DNA from 2 places in the Faecalibacterium hominis (ex Afrizal et al. 2022) genome. Region 1 is predicted to be linked to the other one. Evidence: riboswitches for the same ligand, from Rfam matches in the RefSeq annotation. Region 1 holds a riboswitch; the other holds the start of a gene.
What was found. A riboswitch is a leader RNA that binds a small molecule or an ion and turns the genes downstream of it on or off. The one in region 1 is predicted to bind FMN.
Positions count from the first base shown of each region.

Region 1 (3,403 bases):
TCAGCCCCTTTCTGCCGGGGTGGCTGGGAGCTGACCCCTCCCTGCGGGCAAACGCCACAGCCTACTTTGCCATCTGGTCAACGGCGCTGCCCTTCACCATGGCCATGGGCATGTACACCTCCATCCTCCGGGCGGCAGGCTACGCCCTGACCGCCAGCCTCATCAGCGTGCTGGTCTGCGTGCTGGATGCCATCTTCAACTTCTTCCTCATCAACCCCACCCGGACGCTGTGGGGCATCACCGTCTGGGGTGCCGGGCTGGGTGTGCCCGGCGCAGCCCTGGGCACCGCCCTGGCCACTGTGGTGGGCGGCCTGCTGGCTTTGGCCATCCTGCTGCTGCGGGCAGGCCCCCTCTGCATCCGGAAGCCTGCCCCCTGGAAGATCACCCGCTCCTGCCTGCGGAACCTGCTGTGGGTGGGCGTACCTCTGGCGGGAGAGCGCGCCGCCATCTCTCTGGCGCAGGTGGTGTTAGTGCGCATCGTGGCCGGCCTGGGTACCGTGGCCATTGCCGCCAACAGCCTGGCTGTTAACGCCGAGGGCCTGTGCTACATGGCGGGCTACGGCATCCAGAGCGCAGCTGTCACCCTCATCGGCCAGGCCGTGGGTGCCAACCGGAAGGATATGGCCAAGCGGTTTGCCTGGCTGTGCACCGGCCTTGGCATGGGGGTCATGGCCCTTTCCGGCGTTGGCCTGTGGATCTTTGCCCCCACCCTGATGAGCCTTTTCACCACCGATGCGGCTGTCATCGCACTGGGTGCTCAGGTTTTGCGCATCGAAGCCTGGGCCGAACCCATGTTCGGTGCCTCCATCGTGGCCAGCGGTGCCATGCAGGGTGCGGGCGACAGCACCTCCTGTTTTGTGCTGAACATATTCAGCATGTGGTGCATCCGGCTGACGCTGGCGTTCCTGCTGGCTCCCCGGCTGGGCCTGATGGGTGTTTGGGGTGCCATGTGCTGCGAACTGAGCATCCGGGGCCTGCTGTTCCTTATCCGCCTTGCCCGGGGCAAGTGGCTGGAGAAAGGCGCGCTGTCTTAAATCAAATCGATAAAAGCAAAAAAGAAAGGACGCTCTCGCGTCCTTTCTTTTTTACTCCGTCACTCACTTCCGGCCATGCAGGATGGGAGAGAGCGGCTTATAGATCAACATGCAGAGCAGGGCATCCAGCAGGCCCTTGACCAGAGTGAAGGGCATATTGAAGATGACCAGGCACTTGATGAGGCTGTTGGCAGAGGGCAGGATAGCCTGATACATGCCCAGGATGGCTTCCAGCGGCATGTGGTAGAACTTGACGTAGGCCGGGTAGGTGATGAAGTAGTTGGACGGCACACTGAACAGGGCCATGGCCACGGCACCGGCCACGGCACCGATGATGGCGTTCTTGCGGCTCTTGTGGTGCTTGTAGAGGTAACCGGCCAGTGCGGAGAACACCGCACCCAGCATGAAGTTGCACAGCTCACCCACCAGCGCGGTAGAGGTGCCCTTGATGACCACATGGAGCAGGTTCTTCATAAAGCTGATGATCACGCCGTACACCGGGCCAAGGGCAAAGGCACCCAGCAGAGCGGGCAGGTCGGAGAAGTCCATCTTGACGAAGGACGGGATGAGCATCGGGAGCGGGAACTCGATGAACATCAGGATAAAGGCCACTGCGCTGAGCATGGCGGCAACGGTCAGGTTGCGGGTCGTGTTTTTCTTCATGGTAATATCCTCCCGGGGCGTTCTGCCCCAAATCATAGATTGGAAAGCCCCTTTCGCGTGGTTCGGAACCGGGAAGACAATCAAAAACGCGCCCTGCCGCAGCAAACACTGCAACAGGGCGCGTAGACAAATCGTATTGCCTGCCGTTTCTTGCATCCGGACTATACCGTTGGCCCCGGAGTCTCACCGGGTCAGCACCCTTGCGGGTGGTCGCGGGCTGTACCGCCAGTGGGGAATCTCACCCCGCCCTGAAACGAACTTTCTGGCCAAGAGTATAACGCGGCTGCTCCGCCTTGTCAACCCCCTTTTTTATTTGCCCTGCACGGGCCGGATATGGTATACTGTGGGACAGGATGTTACAATTTCTGATACAAGGAGCTTTTTGCCATGATTTTTACCGTTCGTGACCTCGGGTTCGAGATCGGGCCTTTTTTGCTGGAGGGCTGGTGGGCGCTGGCTGCCCGGGCTGTCTGCGCCGCTGTCATCGTTTTTGCGGGGCTTCTGCTCGGCTGGCTGCTGCGCCGGAAGATCTTTCCCGCTCTGCTGGCCCGCAGCTGGCACTTTGCCGCCACGCCCATCCTCCTGCGCAGCTTACAGAGCCCTTTGGCGCGGATGGCCTTTTACAGCGGCCTGTATCTGGCCCTGACCAGCCTGCCGTGGGCTATTCCGGGCCTGACAAAGTTTCTGTTCACGGCCTATAAGATCGCAACGACCCTCCTGCTCTGCCAGGGCCTGTACAACGCTTCTGAGGTAGCCGACCTGCTGCTGGCCTCCTTCAGCCCGGAGATCCGGAGCAACAAGACCCTGCGCTCCCTGCTGGACACCACCTACAAAGTGCTGGTCATCATTCTGGGTGTTGCCACCTGCGCGCAGATCGTCGGCTTCCCCATCGGCAGCATCGTAGCCGGTGCCGGTCTTGTGGGCCTGACCATCTCGCTGGCCGCGCAGGAAAGCGCCAGCAACCTGTTCAGCGGCATCGTCATCCTGCTGGACAAACCCTTTTCCATCGGCGATTGGATCACCGTGGGTAATGTGGAGGGCGAAGTCATCGACATCAACTTCCGCTCCACCCGCATCCGCTCCATGGACCACAGCGTGGTCATTATCACCAACAGCCAGATCTGCGCCTCCACTGTCCAGAACACAGCCCTGCGCACCATGCGGCCCTATAAGTTCACGCTGGGTGTCACCTACGGCACCACCCGTGCCCAGCTGGAAAAACTGATGGCTGACCTGCAGGCCATGTTGGACAACAGCCCTTACACCAACAAGGGCACCAACATCGTCCGGCTGACCAGCTTTGGCGATTCCAGCATCAACATCCTCATCTCGGCCTACCTGACCACCAACGTCTATGCCACCTTCCTGCAGCAGCAGAATGATCTGAATCTGAACATCATGGACGTGATGCAGGCAGACGGCGTGGACTTCGCCTTCCCCTCCACCAGCGTCTACATCGAAAAGAATTGAGCATACCAGAACGCCCCCTGTTTGCCTGCTGCGGCGCACAGGGGGCGTTTTTGTCATACGTCATTCCCGGGTCCTGATCTCAATCGTTCTGCCGCCAAGATTTTCATAGACGCGGTGGGAGACAGAGAGCACCGTGCGGCCCGCGGAGGCACGGCGCAGAGCCTCCAGCACGCGGGCCTCCGTTTCGGCATCCAGATTGGCGGTGATCTCATCCAGCAGCAGCACGGCGGGGTCTG
Region 1 is NZ_CP186860.1:754,202-757,604, forward strand. Features, by position in the region: gene ACKXGA_RS03705 (MATE family efflux transporter) at 1-1,034, shown strand, start outside; gene ACKXGA_RS03710 (ECF transporter S component) at 1,098-1,697, opposite strand; FMN riboswitch at 1,838-1,957, opposite strand; gene ACKXGA_RS03715 (mechanosensitive ion channel family protein) at 2,085-3,167, shown strand; gene ACKXGA_RS03720 (ABC transporter ATP-binding protein) at 3,228-3,403, opposite strand, start outside.

Region 2 (3,403 bases), 940 kb from region 1:
TCCGGGAAGAGCTGCCTGACGGTCAGACAGATGCCGTTGACGGCGATGCTGTCGCCGATCCTGGTTCCTTCCAGAACCGTTTTTGCACGAACAGTCAGTACGGCGGAATGCTGTCCCCGATTGATGGATTTTATTGTTCCGACTTCTTCCACGATTCCGGTAAACACGGGTACTCCACCTCACTTTCGATCAGGAAATCTTCGCCAAGCTGTTCCAATCGGCTGTTCTTCAGGCGGAATGCAGCATCCGGAAGCGGGATACCCGCACCCTCGATGGGTGTTCTGGCATCCCTTCCTCCGAACAGCTTCGGGGCAATGTAAGCCTGTACCTGTTGCACGATGCCACTTTCCAGTGCAGACCAGTTCAAAGTTCCGCCGCCTTCCAGCAGAATGCTGTCGATCTGCTCCTGCCCCAGCTGTTCCATCAGTTGCAGAAGATTCACATGACCGCATTGCTCTTCCAGAAAAAGAATCCGGCACCCGGCCTGTTGATATGCCGCCTGCTTCTCTGGGTCGCCGCAGCAGGTCGCAAGAATGGTGGGGACCTGTTTGGCGGTCATGACCACCTGTGATTGCAGCGGTGTCCGCAAATGTGTATCGCAGATGATCCGGACAGGATCACGGCCACCCTCTATCCGACAGGTCAGCAGCGGGTCATCTGCCAGAATGGTTCCGACTCCCACCATAATGCCGCGGAATCGGTGCCGCTGCCGTTGAACATGATTCCGGGCAATTTCCCCGGTGATCCATTTGGAAGCGCCTGTGTATGTGGCGATTTTTCCGTCCATCGTCATGGCGTATTTCATGGAAACGAAGGGGCGTTTTGTGGTGATATAGTGGAAGAATACCTTGTTCAGCGCATCGCATTCCTCTTGCAGAACATTTTCGGTCACATCTATGCCGTGTGCGCGCAGGATTGCAATTCCTTTTCCAGCCACCAGCGGATTCGGGTCAGCAGAACCCACGACCACCCGGTGAATGCCCGCGCCCAGAATCGCATCCACGCAGGGCGGCTGCTTTCCGTAATGGCAGCACGGCTCCAATGTCACATACAGGGTCGCTCCCTGCGGATCTTCGGTGCAGGATGCCAGCGCATTGCGCTCCGCATGAGCCTGACCGTATCTCTGGTGCCAGCCCTGTCCGATGGTTCTGCCCTCTTTTACGACCACGGCACCCACCATCGGGTTGGGAGATGTCCATCCGCAACCCTTTTTTGCAAGCTGCAAAGCCAGACGCATATAATCTTCGTCGTTCATCGTGTCGCCTCCAAAAGAAAAAGCCCTGAACAAAAACGTTCAGGGCAAGCCGAAAAGACACAAGGGACTCTTGTGCAAAAAAGAAAGCTCCAGAATGCAAACGCATCCCAGAGCAGCCTCCACAAGCACAGAACCGTGCGGGCTCTGCGCTTGGTATCTTCTTTCATCCAGACTGTACTGTCGGCTTCGGAGTTTCACCGAATCATGCCTTACGGCTCGTGGGCTGTACCACCGGTAGGGAATCACACCCTGCCCTGAAGATTTATGATTCAATTACAGCGGCATTATAGCACGGCTTCTTTCGGATTGCAAGGGCATTCTGCAAACCGGGACGAAACCGGGATGAAGCGAATCGCTACAACAATAAAATCACATCGTCCGTAGGACAATGTGAACGGAGAATCCAAAGGGGCGCGGGTCGCCAGTGGCGACCTCAAAATGCGTTGCATTTTGAAGCGCTTGACCGAGCCGACAGGCGAGAGCAGCGCCCTTTGGCACACGACTTTGCTTGCAAAGTCTATTCCGAACAAGACGGTACGAATGGGAGGTGCTGGAAATGGCAGCAGAAAAGACCAAGGTCTACACATGAAGGTAGATACCACTGCCATTGAGCAGGAGATCGCCGCCTATGAGAAGCAGCTACGGCAGCACTACTCCACAAAATCCCGGCTTATGGAGGAGATCGACCGCCTTTATAAGATGTACGATAAAATCGAAGAGGTGGAAAATGGACTGATGGATGCCCGGGCAAAGAAGCAGGCCATTGAAGCCGACAAAATCACAGGCGACAACATCTATAAGATCCTGATTTGCTTTGACAAGCTTTATGCCACCATGACCGAGGCGGAACGCCGCAGACTGGTGGAAATTTTGATCGACGAGGTGCAGATCTACCCGGAACGCCAGCCTAATGGACAGTGGCTGAAGTCCGTCCGGTTCAAGCTGCCCATCATCGACCATGACCTTGAATTGAATTTGGACAATCAGGATCGTGTCGAAGTCGTAGACGCTCTGATACCCCAGCGCCAGCAGCTTTTGTGCAGCATCCTTGCTGCGGCGGCCGCTGCGGCAGTAGATCAGCAGCGTCGCCTCCCTATCGGGCAGCGTCTCGGGCATTTCGCTCCTGATGCTCTCGTTGGGCACAAGGACGGCGTTTTCAATATGCCCGCCATCGTATTCCTCCCGGGTGCGGACATCCACCACCACGATCTCCTGCGAGATCATCATCTCATAGGCTTCCTCGGCGCTGATCTTATGATACGCCGCCTTGCCGGGAGCGTCCTCCTCTGTCGGCAACGGCTTGTCCTTGGTTCCCCCGCAACTCACCAGAAGCAGTGCAAGCACGGCGGCAAGTGCCGCGAAAAGCAATATCTGACGCATAATCAACCTCCAATGCAACTGTGTTTACTGCTGATACAGTTTATATTGAAATATAACAGATACAGTTAAAACTGTTAAGGTACTTCGAGGCAGCTTTTGGCGCACAAGCCCTTTGTGGTTGTTGACAGAGAAAAAAATATAGGTATAATAAAAGCAAAATAATAAGACTCATTCTTGCATTTAGAGGGTTGGCGGTATGCCAAAATACGCAGAGGAGATATTGGCCGCCGTAACGGAGCTGCAGCAGCATCCCAAGGCGGAGCAGGTGTTCCTGGAGATGAAAAGGGAGCATCCCAGCATCGCTCTGGGTACGGTATATCTGCCCCCCCCCCTGCCGGGAGCAGGAAAAAGACAATCTTATGGAGGAGAAGTATTATGAACGCAAACGTATCTAAGCTGCTCAACGAGCAGATCAATAAGGAGTTCTACTCCGCCTATCTGTATCTGGACTTTGCCAACTACTACGCCGCCGTCGGACTGGACGGCTTTGAGAACTGGTACCGGGTACAGGCGCAGGAGGAACGGGATCACGCCATGCTGTTTTATCAGTATTTGCAGAATAACGGCGAGGGCGTCACCTTTGAGGCTATCGCAAAGCCGGAGTGGGAGCGAGTCGATCACATGACCCCGCTGAAAAAGGCACTGGAGCACGAGAAGCTGGTCACCGCCAGCATCGATGCCATCTACGCCGCCGCACACGAGGTCAGGGACTTCCGTACCATGCAGACGCTGGACTGGTTCATCAAGGAACAGGGCGAGGAGGAGAAG
Region 2 is NZ_CP186860.1:2,893,235-2,896,637, forward strand. Features, by position in the region: gene ACKXGA_RS13895 (riboflavin synthase) at 1-167, opposite strand, end outside; gene ribD (bifunctional diaminohydroxyphosphoribosylaminopyrimidine deaminase/5-amino-6-(5-phosphoribosylamino)uracil reductase RibD) at 131-1,255, opposite strand; FMN riboswitch at 1,407-1,521, opposite strand; gene ACKXGA_RS13905 (rhodanese-like domain-containing protein) at 1,895-2,635, opposite strand; gene ACKXGA_RS13910 (hypothetical protein) at 2,832-3,014, shown strand; gene ACKXGA_RS13915 (ferritin) at 3,011-3,403, shown strand, end outside.
Region 2: it holds a riboswitch for FMN, as region 1 does, so the genes downstream of both, ribD (bifunctional diaminohydroxyphosphoribosylaminopyrimidine deaminase/5-amino-6-(5-phosphoribosylamino)uracil reductase RibD) here and ACKXGA_RS03710 (ECF transporter S component) in region 1, are expected to answer to the same signal.